3 regions of the Desulfitobacterium elongatum genome follow, and region 3 is predicted to be linked to each of the others. Evidence: riboswitches for the same ligand, from Rfam matches in the RefSeq annotation. Region 3 holds a riboswitch; each other region holds the start of a gene.
The links. Region 3 has a riboswitch for cyclic di-GMP ahead of ACZ42W_RS18115 (ArsB/NhaD family transporter). Riboswitches for the same ligand answer to the same signal wherever they lie in the genome.
Positions count from the first base shown of each region.

Region 1: another riboswitch for cyclic di-GMP. It lies ahead of ACZ42W_RS21130 (YvrJ family protein); the one in region 3 lies ahead of ACZ42W_RS18115 (ArsB/NhaD family transporter).
Region 2: another riboswitch for cyclic di-GMP. It lies ahead of ACZ42W_RS08465 (DNRLRE domain-containing protein); the one in region 3 lies ahead of ACZ42W_RS18115 (ArsB/NhaD family transporter).

Region 1 is NZ_AP038772.1:4,495,414-4,498,693, forward strand. Features, by position in the region: gene ACZ42W_RS21120 (OFA family MFS transporter) at 1-599, shown strand, start outside; gene ACZ42W_RS21125 (hypothetical protein) at 698-1,096, opposite strand; gene ACZ42W_RS21130 (YvrJ family protein) at 1,400-1,558, opposite strand; cyclic di-GMP riboswitch class I at 1,784-1,874, opposite strand; gene ACZ42W_RS21135 (tetratricopeptide repeat protein) at 2,287-3,280, shown strand, end outside.
Region 2 is NZ_AP038772.1:1,778,647-1,781,926, forward strand. Features, by position in the region: gene ACZ42W_RS08460 (gluconokinase) at 1-1,188, shown strand, start outside; cyclic di-GMP riboswitch class I at 1,330-1,414, shown strand; gene ACZ42W_RS08465 (DNRLRE domain-containing protein) at 1,651-3,280, shown strand, end outside.
Region 3 is NZ_AP038772.1:3,814,092-3,817,371, reverse strand. Features, by position in the region: gene ACZ42W_RS18120 (glutamine synthetase III family protein) at 1-125, opposite strand, end outside; gene ACZ42W_RS18115 (ArsB/NhaD family transporter) at 363-1,637, opposite strand; cyclic di-GMP riboswitch class I at 1,799-1,898, opposite strand; gene ACZ42W_RS18110 (ArsB/NhaD family transporter) at 2,006-3,229, opposite strand.

The DNA of each region.
Region 1 (3,280 bases), 680 kb from region 3:
TGCTCAAAGATTCTCGCTTCTACCTGCTTTGGATTATGTTTGGTTCCGGGGCAACAGCCGGTCTTATGATTATTGGGCAACTATCCACAATCACCAAGGTGCAGACTGGGGTTTCTTGGGGATATGCCATGGTAGCCTTACTCGCAATTTTTAATGCAGGTGGCAGAATCTTAGCGGGTTGGCTTTCAGATCGAATCGGAAGAAGCTGGACGATGCGAATTTTCTTCACCTTACAAGCTCTGAATATGATTGCCTTTAACTTCTATGACACCCCGGCCCTCATTGCCTGCGGTGCCTCACTCGCTGGACTCAGCTATGGTTCACTCCTTTCCCTTTTCCCCTCAGCGACCTATGACTTCTTTGGCACAAAAAACGGTGGAGTTAATTACGGTCTCGTCTTCACGGCTTGGGGAGTAGGAGGAGTACTCGGACCACTGATGGCAGGTGCGGTCGTGGACCTCACCAAAAACTACTTCATCGCCTACCTCATTGCTGCTTCACTTTGCCTAGTTGCTACTCTCCTCACCTTCCTCTTGAAAGCGAAACCCATTGAAACAGCATCTGGTGAGCGAATACTCGTCCAAGAAGCATGTGAATAATTTTTGGTAGTCTAAGGAGTCACTCCACTATATTTTGGGTGACTCCTTTTTCAATAACTTTCAGACGAAGAATTGACTTATTGTCATTCGCAGAAACCCTAGGATAAGCTCACTCCAAATCTAAAGGGCAGGTAGATAACATTGCCTCGTTTCTCATACATAAAATGTGTTGAATTCTTTGATAAAATTGAATCTATGGCTCCTGTAGGTTCTTTAGTTACTGTGGTTGAAAGAGGTGATATGTGTGCTGTTGTTTCTGGAAATTCCTTCAGAAGCATTGCAACTTTCGTAAGCTCTACCGTTATATCCACCCGTAATTGGTGCCCGATAAAATAACGTTCTAAGCTAGCCCGACTCATGTGCGCTAACCTTTGTGAAACGTTTTTTTCTGTCAACTCTAGCAATTCCCCACTGAATTCCTGATAGGCTGGATATAATCGCAAAAATTCAGAGAGAACTTCCTTTGTTTTCTGCCTTAAGCTTGTATAGGGCATCATCGATTTTCACCTCTCTTTTATAGAGTCATAACTCCAAGTGTATACCTCTAGTTCTATTATCAAATTTTCCCAGTTTCTTTTCGTCAATCCAAAGGATACCTTTTAGGTTACCCATTGGGTGCATATCGTAATATCTCTATGGATAACTATGTCCCTCTTTAGAAGTATATGAATAATACTTTTGTCTACTTGAAGTTTATAAATTAAAAAACGCCCATAGTGGAGCGAACAAAAAAGAAGAGCATCTAATGCCCAGAATGAACGCGCATTTAATGCTCTTTTACTCATAATCTTAGGAGTTAGTTATTCATCATGTTCCATAGCTGCTTTAAGCTCTTGTACTACTGTAGTCAAATGATCCAGTTTTTTCTCGAATTTAACCAAGAGATAAGTCGAGACGGCTATTGGGAAGCCAAAGTTACCCAGCAATGTAAACCAAAGACCGTTTTCATCACCTGGCATAGAAACTCCCTCCCATCTATTTATAAAAAGACGGACTCCATTACTCTTATCACCTCCCCACCCATCATTTTTCCGTTGAGTAACCGCCCCTAGATAAGATCAACTAGACTTCAGACAAGAATTAAAAGCTCCACTAGAAGTTAGTTTTCTTTACCTTGGAAGAAGCCGCTGCCCTTATGGAGACAAAAAAACTGCCTTATAAGGGCAGAAAGGGAATTTTTACGTAACTGTAGCCAGGCTATCATAGTGCATCTACGCACCTTAGACCCTAACGGCTTTGCGTCCCCAACTTTCGGTGAGTTTGCCCTTTTTACACCATATACAATTAAAATCTCTAGTAGGTTTAAAAAACTAAGGTTTGAATTTAGGCGTATACAATAATGTCCATGAGAGGCTGGAACTCGAAACCCACTGCAGCTAAAGTGAACGCGATAACTAGTCCCACGATGATAAACTTCTTCATTGATATCCCCCCTTTGATACCATAATAAACCAAATCCAGAACACCTTTGTGATGAGAATCCTGTCGCAATTGGCGGTCGTTTCCTCCATCTGCTTTTTTCTCCCCTATTCAGCAGAAATCTTGAGAAAAACTTCTTTCTGCTCTTATTTTTGTCAATTATTCTTAGTCCTAAATTAACGTACGAAGCCGATTTTAGCAGGGGATTACTAGGCAGATGGCAAATTAAACCATAAGTGTATTGATTGTCACTTGAGGGGGCGGGAACATGGATCAACGTTTTGACCAACTTCTCCAGAGTCAAGAGCTTAGCTTGTCCGAACTTGCTCGATGCTCTCAGATTACGCCAGGATATTTATCCAAAATTTTTAATGGCAAAATCTCTAACGTGAGTCTAGGTATTTTAGCTAGAATTTCTAAACAACTTGGTCTTCCCGTGGAGGATCTCGTTAGAATGATAAAAGAGGAAAACTTTTTACCCAAGGCTTTAAATCCTATAACAAGTACCGGAACACAGCCTCAATCCTTTGAAGAAGCTGTTCAGAGTGCGCTTGATGCTCTCGAATCCGATGACAATGAAGGGTTCTACTCTTGGTCTGAAAGAATTAGATATATACCTTCTCCCTTACAGAAAAACTATGAGAAATGGTTTGAGGGGCTTCAGTTAGCCTATGAAAACCTCTATGATTCTGCACTTGAAAAGTTTCTATCTGCCCAAGGATTTAAAGCTCGCTCCGCTCTAGAAAGGCGCTTCAAGGCAAAAATCATCTCTGGAATTGCGAGCCTTTACCTTGGCCAAGGGAATTATAAGAAGGCCCTTTCCATGTTTCGAAAAAGTCTCATGACTTGGGAGGAAGGGGTCCACTCAGGGACAGTCTACCTTAATATGGGGACCCTCAATCGAAGAAATGGTGCATACAACTCTGCTGAACTTTGTTATCGTTCAGCCCTTTTGACCCCAGTCCCCTATATCCAGCTTCTGGGCTATGCTGCGTTAGGACAACTCTATATGGATCAGAAAAGACTTCCTGAGGCACGCGCAGCACTATTGCAAGGTTATTGCTTGGCCAAGAATTTACCTGGAGATCGAGGGAAAGGAGAACTTTTCTGCAACCTGGGAAAGTACTATAAGGAAATCTGGCGCATAGAAAAGGCAACCGGACTCTTAAAACGTGGTCTCATCTATACCACAACACCCACTTCTAAGAGAACACGACAGTATTTATTAACTGAACTTATCGACGCTTACTTTACGTCTAAAG
Region 2 (3,280 bases), 2.0 Mb from region 3:
AGGCCATGCATCATCTGGGCGGATAATCGTAGTACTGGAATTATCGAAGCGTGGAAAGAGGAAGGGCTGAAAGAAGAGTTCTATCAAAGAACCTGTTGCCCACTTCACCCTATGTATCTTCCTGGAAAACTCGCCTGGCTCAGACAGTTTGAACCGAGTGTCTTTGGAGAAACTGAGCGTTTTATCTCCTTAAAAGAGCTACTTTTTTACCGCTGGTTTGGTAAATACGTAGTCGATACCTCAATTGCGACAAGCTCGGGACTTTATAATGTTCATCAGATGACTTGGGACGAAGAAATTTTAAGACGCATCGGAGTACGAGCAGATCAACTTTCTGAGATTGTGCCAACGACTACAGTGTTTGAAGGATTGAAAGAAGAAGTTTTAATAAAACTAGGTTTGGACTCGAAAGTCAAAGTGGTCATCGGAGCGGGGGACGGGGTACTCTCCAGTTTAGGTGCTGGAGCGATTGACCCAGGTGAGGTTACGGTTATGATCGGAACGAGTGGAGCTGCACGGATTACGGTGGATAAACCCACTTTAGATCGATTGGGACGGACGTGGTGTTATTATCTGTCACCGAATGCTTGGGTTGTCGGTGGAGCAATTAACAATGCTGGACTCACGTTACAATGGGTACGCCAGAATTGGCTACATGGAATTAGTTTTGAAGAAGTTGAAAAACTTGCAGCTACTACGCGAACTGGATCAGATGGACTGATGCTTATGCCCTTTCTGACGGGTGAGCGCTCTCCAAATTGGAATTCCGATATCCGAGCAGCATTAATAGGGCTAGACTTTGCTCATGGACCAGGACATTTTGCTCGGGCTGCTATGGAAGGAGTGGCTTACAGGATTAGAAGCGTTTACGAACCGATTCAGGAGATGGCTGGAAAAGTGACTTCACTTCGGATTGGCGGGGGATTTATGGCTTCTCCAACGTGGGTACAGATTGTAGCAGACGTCCTAAATCAACCACTTGAAGCGCTCGGTGAGCCGCAAGGATCGGCTTTTGGAGCTGTTCTTCTTGCCTGGCTATCTTTAGGGAAAATCTCTGCTTTGAGCGAAAGTAGGCGTTTTATGAAGGTGGACCGTGTAATCAAGCCTCAAAAGGCACAGGTAGAATTATATAATTCAGAGTACATAAAGTACAAAGAACTCTATGATAAAATCTACGTTAGCTTGTAAGCTGCTTTAGAGAAAAGCCTTTAAAGATATCGCAGCAAAGGCAAATCTATATCTAATCTTCTTATTACGACACATTTCGCTAAAGGTGTATGGTATTCTGTTACAAGTTGGTTAAACAACCAAGTTGTAACAGAATTTTTTTAATTTAATAGGCAAATCCACTGAAAGGTGGAGACGCAAAGCTATGGGTCTAAGGCTATAGAGCTATGATTGCCAAGTTGCTGATTATGAGCAGAATTATAATTATGTTTTTAGCTTTTCTCCCAAATAGGAGAAAAGCTTTTTTTTATTTATTAAAAAGAAAGAGATTTGGAGGAAAGAAATGTTTGGGAAGTTCAATAAGAAGGTAATTAGTGTGCTACTGATGACTTGTTTTCTCTGGAATACCATATATTTAGATTTTGCCTTAGCAGGGAATTCCATTAGTACAAATGGTGAAAAAGGAAAATATTATGGTAATCCTTGCCCTTAAAGGAGAAAGTAAAAGATGTTTCCCTTGCTAAAGGGAAAACAGAAAAGCCTAAAAAGCTTCCACAAGTTAGTCAAAAGAAAAAACCTCACGAATTAAGTATTGCCAAAGGGAAAGAAATCATCGAGAAAAGAACTGAAAATAGCAAGACCTTTAAAAATGATCAAGGACAAAAAACCTTTCTCTATCTTAACAAAATTCATTTCAAAGATGCATCAGGGGCCTTACTTGACATTGACAACACTTTAGTGCCTGTGAAGGGCAATAATCTAACCTCGAAGACAGAGGCAAAGGGCGATTTAGTAGCCGAACAAGGTAAAAATCGATCAAAGAATGAAGCAGACAGCGAAGCAAGTGATAAAGCAAACATTAAAGGTGAAAATGTGAGTTCGGTCTATGAAAATAAAGCAAATGATTATAAGGTGCGTTTTCCAGCAATTATAAACAAGGAATTGCCGATTCAGGTCGAAAAGGGCGATGTTACCCTTAATCTTATTCCGTTAGAAGGGGATTACAGCCAAAGCGCAATTAACGAGAATGCTATTCTCTACAATGATGTCTTTGATGGAATTGATGTCCAATATACCGTTCTCAACACGAAAGTCAAAGAAGATATTATCCTTAATAATTACGTGGATAAAAACACGTTTAGCTTTGCAGTGGACACATCTGGTTTAGAGTTGAGGGAAGAGAGTGGATCAATATTCGGCTATGAAAAGGGCAGTACTACACCATCATGGGTGTTGTCTGCACCGTACATGATCGATGGCAATGGAGTAATTTCGGGTAAGGTCGAAATTCAGCTTGATAAAAATCTTTTTACTAAAGATCAGATTATAATCACAGCTGATAAAGAGTGGTTGGAAGCACCAGAACGCGCATATCCTGTCAAAATTGATCCTTCAATTACGCTTGGAAGCGAACAGCTTCAGGATACTACCGTGGAACAAGGTTCTCCAAACGTTTATACAGATAATCCTTATTCCTATATCGGCTATGATGATGGAATCAAAAGTGGTAATATAGCAAATTTTATTGAAGCTCATTTAAGGACTCGGACGTTCCTCAAATTCAATCTTCCAAATATTGGTGAGGACCAAGAAGTCAAATCTGCTTCCCTCCAAATGTACAAATATACCAGCTGGAGCAATACCTCTAGGGCTATCGAACTTCAACGTATAAAACAACCTTTCTCCATCTCGGGACTAACCTGGAATAACCAGCCTCAGGAAACCCAGTATGAGACGGAGACGACGATTGATGGCTCTGTAGGGTATGTGGGTTGGGATATGACTCAGCTGATGAAGGATTGGTATAGCGGAGCGCCCAATAATGGAGTTGTCCTGCGGTATACCTATGAGACCGAGCAGGCAGAGGTTTTTGCCTCAGCAGATAACACCTCTTTTCCAACTCCCTATGTCGAAATCACGTATGAGGATAGCGAAGAGATCGACTCGGATATGCCCTTGATTAGACCTGAAATTAATCTACGCCCATATGCCGCAGCGAGCAATGATGGGTTGCTTCAATTTATCGGCTTGACCGCAGATGGGATGGCAAAGCCACACACCATTTTGGAATACATGACTGTTCCTGATAATAGTGACGGCTTTGCTGGCAGTG
Region 3 (3,280 bases):
TCAGCAATCTCTGGTTTAAGAGGCAGTCCTTCGTCAATCGTTTTTCGTAATGCTTTATACGTGTATTTGGGTAGTCGTTCTCTCATTGCCGCGTCATTAAAAACGTTCAGTCCAAAGATATCCATCTCATTTTCCTCCCTAATTTCTGTTAACAAAAAACAGAAAAAGGCCCTCAATAGGATTCCCTTGATCAGAAATCTCTAAAGAGCGCCTTTGCTCTTCGAAAGCCTTATTGATAGGCTAACATATTTCTTGAAAAAACTCAAGAATTGACTTGCAAAATAGATTAACAAAATATTAGTGAGCGCATCTAAGGAACAAACGGCTAGTGCAATTAGAAGTGGCGAAAACGGCGGAACAGCTTAATAGTACCTCAGAAGAATGTATCCAGTTGCAATGATTACCGAGACAATCATAAAGGGAAAACCTATTTTTAAGAACTGCTTATAGGTAATAGGTAAGCCATTCTTCTCAGCAATTCCTGCGACAATAACATTGGCTGAGGCACCGACTAAGGAACCGTTTCCACCGAGGCAAGCACCAAGGGCCAAAGCCCACCACAAGGGCTTTATTTCCTCAGGGCCGAAATCACCGAGGGTCCCTAGTTTTTGAATAAGTGGAATCATGGTTGCCACAAAGGGAATGTTATCCACAAAGGCAGAGAAGATTGCGGAAATCCAGAGGATGAGTATGGCCATCAGGAAGGGATCGCCACCGGTTAAGCCTATGCTCCAATTGGCAACTCGGTCAAGAACTCCCACTTCAACAAGTCCTCCGACCAAGATAAATAATCCGGCAAAGAAGAAGATTGTAGGCCATTCGATCGCTAAAAATACCTCTTCAGGCTCTTCGTGACTGAGGATCATCAAGAGCATCGCGCCTGTCAGAGCAATCGTTGCACTCTCAACGTGGAGAACAGAATGGAGAATAAAACCAAGGATAGTCAATCCAAGAACGAGAAGAGACTTCTTCAGTAAAGCCCAATCCTTGATATAGTCTAATTCATTTTGTTTCATCAACTGTTCAATTGACTCTTGATCCGTAGTTAATTCGCGGCGATAGACAAAGTAGAAGCCAAGGAGTGTAACGGCGAGAATAATAATTACTGGAGGAGCTAAGTTTAGGATAAAGTCGCCAAAGGAAAGTCCAGCAGGTCCGGAAATCATAATATTAGGGGGATCCCCAATGAGGGTAGCTGTTCCACCAATATTACTGGCTAGAATCTGAGTGAGCAGAAAGGGAGTTGGATTAATTTTCAAGGTATCAGCAATGGCAATAGCGACAGGGACAATCAGAAGAACCGTGGTTACATTGTCGAGAAAAGCAGATAATATAGCAGTGAGTAAGGAAAGCGCTAGCAAAAGTTTGGTGGGATTTCCTCCCACCTTTTTAGCAACCCAGATAGCCAGAAAACCAAAGACACCAGAGCGTCGGGTGATATCGACAATAATCATCATCCCTATGAGGAGACCCAGTGTATTCCAATCAATATGATGAATCGCAGTTTCTTGTGATAAAACTCCAAACAGGACGAGGAGTGCTGCACCAGAGGCCGCTGCAACGGCACGAGGAATCTTCTCGAAGACAATAAAAGTATAGGCGACTAGGAAAATTACACAGGTTAGTATGAGCGTCATAAGAAACCTCCATTTTACGATTATATTATTTTAACAGGAATTGTGTTGCTGCAGCTCTTTAAGCTAAGTTTATCCTCCTTTCAATCAGACTAATTCTTAAAAAACAAAAATAGAAAGAGAGCAGTCCAATAAGGAACTGCTCTCCCCTGAGAAGTTCAAAGACTTGTAGCTTGGCGATCCTAGCTGATGTTAGTTATTCATGCAGCCGTAGACCCATAGCTTTAGCGTCCTTCGCTTTCGCGAAGTTTACCCCAACACAAGAACACGTTTTCAATTATTAAAGGCACTTTCATTATACCATAAAATGTCGATGTCGCTCAAGTTATACGATTTTTTGGTTTAAAACCTAGACGAACGTAATCCTTATTCTAGAAGTAAAACAAAAGAAGATAACCCGTAGAAATAACAATAGACACGAGCATTAGTGGAAAGGCTAGTTTCATAAAACCGGCGAAGGTCATTTTATAGCCATTCTTCTCTGCTAAACCTGCCACAATGACATTGGCTGAAGCTCCAATAATCGTTCCGTTTCCACCAAGGCAGGCTCCAAGTGATAAGGCCCACCAAAGCGGTTCGAGGGCTTCTGGGGTCATTCCGCCAAGGGTTCCCATTTGATGAATTAACGGAATCATCGTAGCGACAAAGGGAATATTATCGACAAAGGCGGAGGCAATGGCTGAGAGCCATAGAATGAGCATTCCCGTGAGTTTGAAGTTCCCGGCAGTTACATTGAGTGCCCATTGAGCAAGTCGGTTAATTAACCCGGTCTCAACTAAACCACCGACGACGATGAATAGCCCTGCAAAAAAGAAGAGTGAGGGCCATTCAATTGATAGGAATATATCTTCTGGTTCCTCCTTTGAAATGAGCATCAAAAGAGCTGCGCCAGACAGGGCAATCGTGGCGGACTCTAAATGCAACATCTGATGAAGTATGAATCCAAGGATTGTCAAACCAAGAACTAAAAGACTCTTTCTTAAGAGCGCATAATCTTTGATCTCTTCAAGAGGGTTAACTTGCGTAACTTTTTGTTTCACCTCGTCACTCACTTTTAGTTTATTGCGATAGAGAAAATAGAAAATTAGCATAGTGACGATATGTATGACAATAATCACAGGAGTTAGGTTGACTAAAAAGTCCATAAATCCAAGATGAGTTTGACTTCCAATCATGATGTTGGGTGGATCCCCGATTAATGTGGCTGTTCCGCCAATATTGCTCGCTAAAATCTGACTCATGAGGAAGGGGATTGGGTTGAGTCCCATAGCTCCTGCGATAGTGAAGGTAATGGGAACAATAAGTAAAACCGTGGTGACATTGTCAAGGAAGGCCGAAAGAAGTGCTGTAATCGTAGCTAAAGAAATTAATATCCGGATTGGTTCACCTTTCGAAATCTGAACTGCTTTTACCGCTAAGTACTGGAAAACACCCGTCTTCCGAGTAATTCCTACGATAATCATCATTCCGATCAATAGGCCGAGTGTATTCCAATCAATATGTTCGATGGCCACTTCCTGGGAAAGAACGCCTATAAGGATTAAGATCATCCCGCCCAACAAGGCTGCAATGGCACGATGAACCTTCTCAGACATGATAAGAGCATAGGTTAGGATAAATACGACAAGTGCAATGCTCGCCAAATG